DNA from 3 places in the Dietzia sp. NPDC055877 genome. Region 3 is predicted to be linked to each of the others. Evidence: predicted binding sites of a transcription regulator. Region 3 holds the regulator's gene; each other region holds the start of a gene.
What was found. The regulator LexA, encoded in region 3, represses DNA repair genes until DNA is damaged. The targets are predictions, from matches to a motif close to CGAACANNTGTTCG.
Positions count from the first base shown of each region.

Region 1: ACWGLC_RS13155 (DUF222 domain-containing protein) is a predicted target of LexA. The motif match lies at 1,422-1,435, and genes of this name have one in related genera.
Region 2: ACWGLC_RS16945 (DUF222 domain-containing protein) is a predicted target of LexA. The motif match lies at 1,914-1,927, and genes of this name have one in related genera.

Region 1 covers NZ_JBSHCV010000013.1:41,679-44,955, forward strand. The annotation lists gene ACWGLC_RS13150 (3-deoxy-7-phosphoheptulonate synthase) at 33-1,106, opposite strand; gene ACWGLC_RS13155 (DUF222 domain-containing protein) at 1,506-2,993, shown strand; gene ACWGLC_RS13160 (nuclease-related domain-containing protein) at 3,019-3,277, opposite strand, start outside.
Region 2 covers NZ_JBSHCV010000026.1:16,919-20,195, forward strand. The annotation lists gene htpG (molecular chaperone HtpG) at 1-1,467, opposite strand, end outside; gene ACWGLC_RS16945 (DUF222 domain-containing protein) at 1,932-3,277, shown strand, end outside.
Region 3 covers NZ_JBSHCV010000003.1:308,724-312,000, reverse strand. The annotation lists gene hflX (GTPase HflX) at 1-1,376, shown strand, start outside; gene lexA (transcriptional repressor LexA) at 1,431-2,099, opposite strand; gene ACWGLC_RS05805 (hypothetical protein) at 2,579-2,821, shown strand; gene nrdR (transcriptional regulator NrdR) at 2,933-3,277, shown strand, end outside.

The sequences.
Region 1 (3,277 bases), on a different contig from region 3:
CTCGACCGAGCGCCGCCTCGACCACCATCGGATCATCCGCGGCGACCCTTTCGCACCGCTTCGGCGAGTGTGCGCAGGCTGTCGGCGGTGGTGTCCCAGCCGATGCAGGCGTCGGTGACGGACTGGCCGTACACCAACTCGGCGGCCTCCACCGACTGGGCTCCGGGCTCGATGAAGCTCTCCACCATGAGACCGGAGATGCCCTGTTCGCCGCCGGCGATCCGATCGGCGAGCTCGCCGACGACCTCGGCCTGGCGCACATGGGACTTGCCGGAGTTGGCGTGGCTCGCATCGACCATGACCAGACCCGGGAGCCCGACCTTCGCGACCGATGCCACGGCGGCGGCCACCGACTCGGCGTCGTGATTCGGGCCACCGGTGCCGCCGCGCAGGATAACGTGACAGTCGCTGTTGCCGGCGGTCTCGACCACGGACGCGCGCCCCTCGGCGTCGGTGCCGAAGAACACGTGCCGCGACGCCGACGACCGGCAGCCGTCCACTGCGACCTGCACCTCACCGTCGGTGCCGTTCTTGAAGCCGACCGGCATGGACAGCCCCGACACGAGCTGGCGGTGCACCTGGCTCTCGGTCGTGCGTGCGCCGATCGCGCCCCAGGAGACGGCGTCCGCGATGTACTGCGGGCTGGTCGGCTCGAGGAACTCGGTGCCGACGGGAAGTCCCAGGTCGAGCACGTCGAGCAACAGCTTGCGCGCGGTACGCAGGCCACGCGGGATGTCGTAGCTGCCGTCCAGCGCCGGGTCGTTGATGAGACCCTTCCAGCCGACGGTGGTGCGCGGCTTCTCGAAGTAGACGCGCATGACGATCAGCAGGTCCTCGGCGAGCTCCTCACTCAGGGCGGCGAGGCGCCTGGCGTAGTCGAGCGCGGCCTCGGTGTCATGAACCGAGCAGGGGCCAACCACCACGAGCAGGCGGTCAACGCGGCCGGCCAGCACATCGGCCACATCGCCGCGGCTGCGCTCGACGAGCGCCTCGCGGGCCGCACCCAGCGGCATCTCACCGAGGATCTCGGTGGGGGTCGGCAGCGGCGAGTACGACAGGACCCGTCGGTCAGCGGTCTGGGTGGGATTCTCGGCGGTGATGGTCACGGCGGTGCGCTCCTGGTATCTCGGTGGTGGCGGGCCGGGTGCCGTGATCTGACGATGCCCTCGTCGACACCCGGGCCGCCTGTCTGAAATGGCGGGAGGCGGCGACCATGCTGGTCACCGCCTCTGGGCTCCGGGTGTCGACGTCCCTTCTAGAGGACGCGTGCGCTCGCGGCGCGGGCTCCACCCGGAGCCCACATAAAGCGCCAATAGGCGCGAGCGTTCGACATGCGGGCCACCATAACAGAACCTCCCATCGGGGCGGCGGCGGGGCGGCCGCGCCCCGGCGGACATCACAGGGGCCAGAGAACAGTGGCTCGAACACTTGATCTAACTATTACTCCCCCGTAGACTAGTTCATACGTTCGATGTCGCGGTTCGACCGACGAGGAGGCGGTGAGCATGGCCATGACGAGGCCTGGGTCCACCGGCCCGCTCCGCGCAGTCCTGGACCCCGTCGACGAGCTCGATCCCGATGCGGTGAGCGACGCCGCCCGACACGCCACGAAGGCACAGAACCTCGCCGGGGCCACGCGCCTGGAGGCCGCTTTCCGCCTCGTCGAGGCCTTCCGCAGAACCGACGAAGCCGAGAAGACCGCGGCACGTCCGGCGTTCGCCCGACTGGAACCCGCCGACCGCGCCAGGAACGAGTTGTCCGCCGCAATGTGCCTGACCAGCTGGCACGCTGCCCGGCTCGTTTCCGCCGGCATACAGCTCCACACTCGCCTTCGACTTCTCCGCGACTCCGTCTCCCACGGCCTGTTCCCCGAGCAGCTCGCCATCGACACCGCATGCCGACTGGCCGAAGTGCCCGACCGGATCGTGCGTTCCGTGGAATCCGACGTAGTCCGCAGGCTGGGCCGGGCACTCGACGGCGGCAGCAGACCCAGCCGCACCGCCCTGGATGCGATTGTCGATGCGGCGGTGACCAAACATGACCCAGGATCTCGCGAAGACGCGGGCGCCGCCGCTTATGAACAGCGCAAAGTCCGTTTCCGCCCGGGGCCCAACGGCATGACCACCATGTGGGCGAATCTGCCCGCAGCTGATGCCGAGAAGCTCCGCCGTCGGATCGACTCGGCCGCCCAGGCCGCACTGGATGCCCTCCACCCGCGTACCCGGGACCAGCTTCGAGCGGACGCGCTGTGCGCGCTCGGCGACCCCACCACGAATGATGTGTGTGACCCGCTCGGCGACGAGACGACCGGCAGCCCGTGGGCCACCGACTCGCCGGTCCGCATCTCCGTCATCGACGGTCGTGCGCAGGGCCTACCCAACCAGGTCGAGTTCGTCCGAGGCGCGTACGCCAGCTTCGACTGGCTGTGCGAGCAGCTGCTAGCGGGCGGCGACTCGAAGGTGCGCTTCGAGGTGGTCGACCCCGCCCCCGGCGCGCTCGACTCTCCCGACGCGGGCCTGAAGTATGTCATCAGTGCGGCGCTCGCCGAGCGCATCCGTCTTCGTGACGGCACCTGCCGGCACCCGGGTTGCACTGTCGATGCGAAAGACTGCGACGTCGACCATATTCTGGCGTTCGACCAGTTGAACCCCGCCCTAGGCGGCCCGACAGCCGAGTGGAACCTGCTCTGCCTGTGCCGCAAGCACCATCGCGAGAAGACATTCGGTCACAACGCCTACCGACCGGGCCCACTCGGCGAGCTGATCATCATCACAGGCTCCGGACACGAGTACCGAACGCTCCCCGGTGGCCCACTCGCCCGCGCCCGCGACCAGATACTCGAACACCAATGGCGAGAACACGTCGCACACCTCATCGCCGAGGACAACCACGTCACCAATCCCCCGGGAGCCGACCGGCAATACCGCCGGAGCCCCTCATATGGCGCGCCACCCTCCCACGAGGACGTCGGCGGCGATCCCCGCTCCGCTTGAGCGCACACCCACCCGCTCGGCATGCTCAGCGCTGCCACGTGTCCGAACGCCGGGCCACCTCATGGATCGCATCGATCTCCCGCAGCCCCATTCGCCGGGGCTGGGATCGTAGGTACCGGCCGACGCCCCTACGCGGCACCACCACGACCGCGCCATCGGTCGGCTGCGCCCTGACCGTGAACCCGCGGCGGGCGCCCACCACGACGATCAGTCCGGTCACCGGGACCGGGAAGCCGACTCGTTCCGCGAGCATGCACGAAGCCCGCATGGCTTCGTAGCGACTG
Region 2 (3,277 bases), on a different contig from region 3:
GGAGCTCTCCACCGCGGCGCGCGACGTTCCGGTCAGGTAGTAGATCTCCTCCTGGCCGTCCGCCATCCGGGAGATGTACTCGGCGATGGTGGTGCCCGCATCGGCGTCCGCAGCACCCTCCGCGCCCTCCGCACTGCCGACCGCCGGCCGCGTCGAGGCGAACGTGCTGACCGCGAGCAGCTGATCCCGCGCGTCGACATCCGCGATCAGGCCCTCCTTGAGGACCGCGCCGAAGTTCGCCCAGAAGCTCCGGAACTCCTCGGGACGATCCCGCTTGACCTGCTCGATCGCCTGCAGCACCCGCTTGACCAGCCGCTTACGGATCGCACGGATCTGGCGGTCCTGCTGCAGGATCTCGCGGGAGACGTTCAGCGAGAGATCCTGGGCGTCGACGATGCCCTTGACGAAGCGCAGGAACGGCGGAACCAGCTCCTCACAGTCGTCCATGATGAACACCCGACGCACGTAGAGCTGCACACCCCGCTTGACGTCCGGCGAGAACAGATCGAACGGCACCTGCGAGGGAAGGAACAGCAGCGCCTGGTACTCGAACGTGCCCTCCGCCTTGAGCGTGATGGTCTCGAGCGGCTCGTCCCACGCGTGCGAGATATGGCGGTAGAACTCCGCGTATTCCTCGTCCGAGACCTCGGACTTGGGGCGCGTCCAGAGCGCCTTCTGCGAGTTCAGCGTGACGGTCTCGGTGATGGAGTTCTCGGCCGAGGGGTCGTTGGCCTCGTCGTGGTCCCCCGTATCGCCCTCCGGCTCCGGCGCGGGACGCTCCACCTCCATCCGGATCGGCCACGCGATGAAGTCGGAGTACGTCCGGACGACACGCCGCAGCGTGTTCTCGTCGGCGTAATCAGGCAGCGCGGCGTCCCCACCGGCAGGCTTGAGCTGCAGGATCACCGACGTGCCCTGGGGCGCGTCCGCGTCCTCCTCGATCGTGTACGTGTCCTCGCCACTGGAGACCCAGCGCGTGCCAGCCGACTCCCCGGCCTTGCGGGTGACGAGCGTGACCGAGTCCGCGACCATGAACGTCGAGTAGAAGCCGATGCCGAACTGACCGATCAGGTCGGCGGTGGCCTGCTCCGAGATCTCGCCCGATTCCTGCGCCGCCCGCGCGGCCGACAGCGCCTCACGCATCTGCCCGGTACCCGACTTGGCGAGCGTGCCGATGAGGTCCACGACCTCCTCACGGGACATACCGATGCCGTTGTCCCTGATCACGAGGCTGCGGGCCTGCTCGTCCGGGATGAGCTCGATGTGCAGATCGGACGTGTCCACGCCCAGCGTCGAGTCCTGCAGCGCCGCCAACCGCAGCTTGTCCAGCGCGTCGGACGAGTTGGAGATGACCTCGCGCAGGAACGTGTCCGGATTGGAATAGATCGAGTGGATCATCAGATCCAGCAACTGTCGGGTCTCCGCCTGGAATTCCCTGGTCTCGGCATTCCCGGTGTGCTGACTCATCGCGACATCCATTCCCTTCCGCGCGTAAATGCGCCCCTGTTTTCGGCCACTGCACGTCCCTTGCGGCCGTGGTCTGACGAGGACAACCTATCCGGCCGGTCCGACATTCCCGGGTGGGCGGTCCTCGTCGTCATCCCCCGCCCCGGCCTCCCACCCAGGCCCCACCGCCCACCTGCGGTGCCCTGCGCGATGCCTGCAGGGCACCGCAGGTCAGAGGCCATTTCGAGCGGCTCCGCTGCTGACGATCGTCCCGCGCCGCGCGCCAACCACCGCGCACCAACCACCGCCCGCCGACCGCGCCAGCGGAGCCCGCCCGCGCCACGTCGCCGCACCGCCCTGACCTGCGGTGCCCTGCTCGGCATGTTCAGGGCGCCGCAGGTCAGGGGACCGAGCGCGCGTGTCAATGCCGGGGGCGACGACGACACCATCGCAACCGTGTCGTACCTCGAACATACTGTCGGGCCATGACCGCTAGCCAGCCCTCCTCCCGCACCGATTCCCCGTTCCCCGGCCCGCTGCCCGGCGGGCACTTCGAGACCCCGCCCGGCTTCACCACCACGACCGGCCCGGCGGCCGATGTGCTGGTCCCCGAGGCCTACGCCAGGTGGGACCCCGGGCAGCGCCGCGGCTACCTCGCCAGACGACTGGTCAACGCGGCCGAGGGCGGCACCCTGCTCTACGCCTATGACTGCGTCCGGACGGCGCGCGAACGGGATGAAGTCCGCGACCCGTGGGAGACGGCGGCCACCATGATCGGGGCGTCCATGTCGATGTCGCGGCACGGGGCGGCGCGGCTCATCTCCACCGCCGTGGAACTCATCGACCGGCTGCCGCGGACGGCGGCCCTGTTGCTGACCGGGTGGATCGGGTTGCTCGCGGCGCACACCATCGCCGAGGAGACCGCGCTCGTCGCCGACGAGATGATGCCCGAGATCGATCGCCGGATCTGCGAGGGGCTCGCCCCCACCCGGCGGCGCACCCACCCACCCCGGCTCGGACCGCTGCGGAAGATGCTGACCAAGACCATCAACAAATACGACCCGGTAGGCGCGGATGCCCGCGCTGAACAGGCGCGACGCGGGGTGGACGTGGAGATGGTCCCGCTCGGGAACGACCGCGGGATGCTCAGCGCCACGCTCAAAGCGGAGGACGCGATCGAGATCTTCCAGCGCCTGGAAGGCCTCGTGCGCAGCGCCGATCCGGATGATCCGCGCACTGCCGGGCAACTCCGCGCCGCCGGACTGCTCGCGATGAGCCGCGGCTGGACCTGCCTGCCCGATCCCGACGGCGAACATCCCGCCGACCCCGCCGCGCAGGACGCCGCGAGACGAGTGGTGATCCACGCGTACGACGACGGCAGCGCCGACAATCGCGGGCTCAGTCTCTACGGGTACGGACCGATCACCCGGCACACGGCGGATCAGCTGGACCGCAGCGCCCGGCGCAGGCTCGACGAGCTCGCGCACCTCGCCGACCCGCACAGCGACTCCGCGGGCCGGTACCGCCCGTCGGAGGCGCTGGCCCGGCTCTGTCGCGGAAGGGACGGGACCTGCGTGTTCCCCGGATGCCAGACCCTGGCCGAGCATGCGGACCTGGACCACATCATCCCGTTCGACCACGACGATCCGGCCCGGGGCGGTCGCACGACGAGTGACGATCTGGGCTGCCTGTGCCGGACCCATCACCGGCTCAAGACCGACGGCGTGTGGGCGTATTACCGCGACGTCGACGGGTCGTACGTGTGGCTCCACGGGCCCAACCACCCCGAGCCCGACCGTGGCACCCGCGTCATTACGGGCCCGACCGGATC
Region 3 (3,277 bases):
AGGAACGCTCCTCGCTGCGCCGGGTCGCGGGTCTGTCCACAGAGCTCCAGGACGTCAACGATGCCGAGTACCGGCAACTCCGACTGGAGCGGGTCGTGCTCGTCGGGGTGTGGACCGAGGGCTCGTCCGCCCAGGCCGACGCGGCGATGGCCGAGCTCGCCCAACTCGCGGAGACCGCCGGGTCCGAGGTGTGCGACGCGCTGATCCAGCGCCGGGACAAGCCCGATGCGTCGACGTACATCGGGTCCGGCAAGGTGAGCGTGCTCAAGGATGTGATCGCCGCCACCGGCGCGGATACGGTGATCTGTGACGGTGAGCTGACCCCGGGCCAGCTGATCTCGCTGGAGAAAGCCGTGAACGTCAAGGTCATCGACCGGACCGCACTGATCCTGGATATCTTCGCCCAGCACGCCACGAGCCGCGAAGGCAAGGCGCAGGTCTCGCTGGCCCAGATGGAGTACATGCTTCCCAGGCTGCGGGGTTGGGGCGAGTCGCTCTCCCGGCAGGCAGGCGGCCGCGCCGGCAGCAACGGTGGGGTGGGCCTGCGCGGTCCCGGCGAGACCAAGATCGAAACCGACCGCCGCCGGATCCGTGAGCGGATGGCGAAGCTGCGACGCGAGATCAAGGGTATGAAGCAGGCTCGCGACACCAAGCGTCACCGCCGTCGTGCCACCCCGGTGCCGTCGATCGCGATCGCCGGGTACACCAACGCCGGTAAATCGAGTCTCCTGAACCGGATCACCGGAGCCGGGGTGCTCGTTCAGAACGCGCTGTTCGCCACCCTGGACCCCACGACCCGGCGTGCAGATCTCCCGGACGGGCGAACGGTCGTGTTCACCGACACCGTGGGCTTCGTCCGACACCTTCCCACGCAACTCGTTGAGGCATTCCGATCGACTCTGGAAGAGGTCGTCGATTCGGAACTGCTCCTGCACGTGGTCGATGGCTCGGATCCGATGCCGCTGCACCAGATCGAAGCGGTGCGCAGGGTGATCAACGACGTCGTCGAGGAGCAGGGCGCCGAGCGGCCCCGTGAGTTGGTCGTGATCAACAAGATCGATGCGGCAGACCCGTTGGTGCTGACCGAGCTGCATCACGCGGTTCCGGACGGCGTGTTCGTGTCCGCCGCGACGGGGGAGGGGATGGACGAGCTCCTCGAGGCGATCATGGACATCATTGCCTCCGGTGACACTGAGGTCACGCTACTCGTGCCCTACCGGCGGGGTGAGGTGATCTCCCGGGTGCACGCGGAGGGCGCGGTTCTCGCTGAGGCGCACACGCAGGAGGGCACGAGGATCACGGTGCGGCTGCCCCAGTCGGTGGCCGGCGAGGTGTCCGAGTTCCTGGCCGACGGCACACACGGCGGCGCCGCCTGAGCCCGGGTTCCGGGAGCAGGCGGCGCGGGCCGGACTGGGGACTTCTCGTGAACGTCACATCTTGCGGAAGACCGTGACAACCTTGCCGAGCACCGTCGCATGCTCGCCGGGAATGGGGCTGAACGCGGGATTATGGGGAAGTAGCCAGACGCCCGTCTCGTCCTTACGGAAGGTCTTGACCGTGGCCTCCCCGTCGATCATCGCGGCCACGATCTCGCCGTTGTCGGCCACGTTCTGCTGACGGACCACCACATAGTCGCCGTCACAGATCGCGGCGTCGATCATCGACTCGCCGACCACCTTGAGCATGAACAACTCCCCCGACCCCACCAGGTCCGCAGGTAGCGGGAACACTTCGTCGACCGCCTGTTCAGCCAGAATCGGCCCCCCGGCGGCGATGCGCCCCAGCACGGGAACATAGACCGCTTCCGTTGCCCCGGACGGGCGCCCCTGAGGCGGGGTGGGTGCGCGCCGACCCCGCGACTTCTGGCCCGGGACGCCATGCACGTCGACCGCCCGCGGCTTGTGGGGATCCCGGGTCAGGAAGCCCTTCTTCTCGAGGGTCCGGAGCTGATGCGCGACGGAGGAGGTGGACTGCAGTCCCACCGCATCGCCGATCTCCCGGATGCTGGGCGGATATCCACGGTCTTTCACCGTGTCGTGGATATGTAGCAGCACGCTCTTCTGACGAGGCGTGAGCGCCTCGAAGTCCGGTTTCGGCATCGCGATGTCCCTTCGGCGAATGGATGTTCGACGTCTCTCTTTGTCTACACCCTAGACGGGCCGGGAACGAAGCGCCACACACCTGTTCGAAGAAATTCGCGCTCGGGTGGTGACTGTGTCGGAGTCGCGTGATACAACTCTAGGCAGTGTTCGAGTTCGAACAGGTGTTTCGGGCAACACACACAAGCGTGCGATTCCGTGTCGCACAGTCTGTCGAGTAGGGAGTGGCCATGTCCGTTCAGGAGCTTCAGTCGCACGCGCACCTCACGCGGAGCTGGACCGAGGTCTGCGCAGGGGAACACGGCGTCGTCCCGGTCCGGGACTCGGGGGGCCGGGGCGGGCGGCCGGCGTCGGCTCTGCCGTCCGGCGCCTCACGCACCCGGCCGGTGGTCCGTTCGAAGGGCCGACGTGCCGGTGGGGCTGTGAGCACGGATCGCGCGCGGCCGGTATCGGCACGCCGGTCAGTGCAGCGCCGGGGTGTGGCATTCGACCGATCACCGGCGAGCGGTCGTTCGACTTCTGCTGCCCCGGTCGTGCCCGGTCGTCGGATCGTGGTCCGATCGGCGGGGTCTGTGCGCGCGTGCGACGTGCAGGCGCCGGCGACGGCGCCCGTGGGAGTGGTGGATGACGTGCCGACGTGGGCGCTGGTCGTCTGTGGAGTCCTTTTCGGGATCGCGATGCTCCTGGCGCTGGCCTTCCTCGGCGGGCCCGCCTACGCGTGATCGGGTGGTCGGCCTCTTAGACTGGAGTAGAGACGGCACATGGTCCGTCTCCGTCCCGGTGAGCAGTTCACCTGAGGGCGTGAGATCCGGTCAATGAAGGGCGGAACGGGAATGTACTGCCCGACGTGCCACAACGAGGACTCCCGGGTGATCGATTCCCGGTCCGTCGACGAGGGGCAGGCGATCAGACGCCGTCGCGAGTGTTCGGAATGCGGGCACAGGTTCACCACTCTCGAGACGCCTCTGCTGACGGTCCTCAAACGCAATGGAGTGACCGAGTCCTTCAGCCGCGACAAAGTGGTCAGAGGCGTGCGCCGTGCATGCCAGGGGAGGTCTGTGGAGGAAGCCGCACTCCGCAGGCTCGCGCAGCAGGTCGAGGACGCGGTCCGCGCACGAGGCGCCTCCGAGGTCCCTGCGCACGAGATCGGACTCGCCATCCTGGGGCCGCTGCAGGAC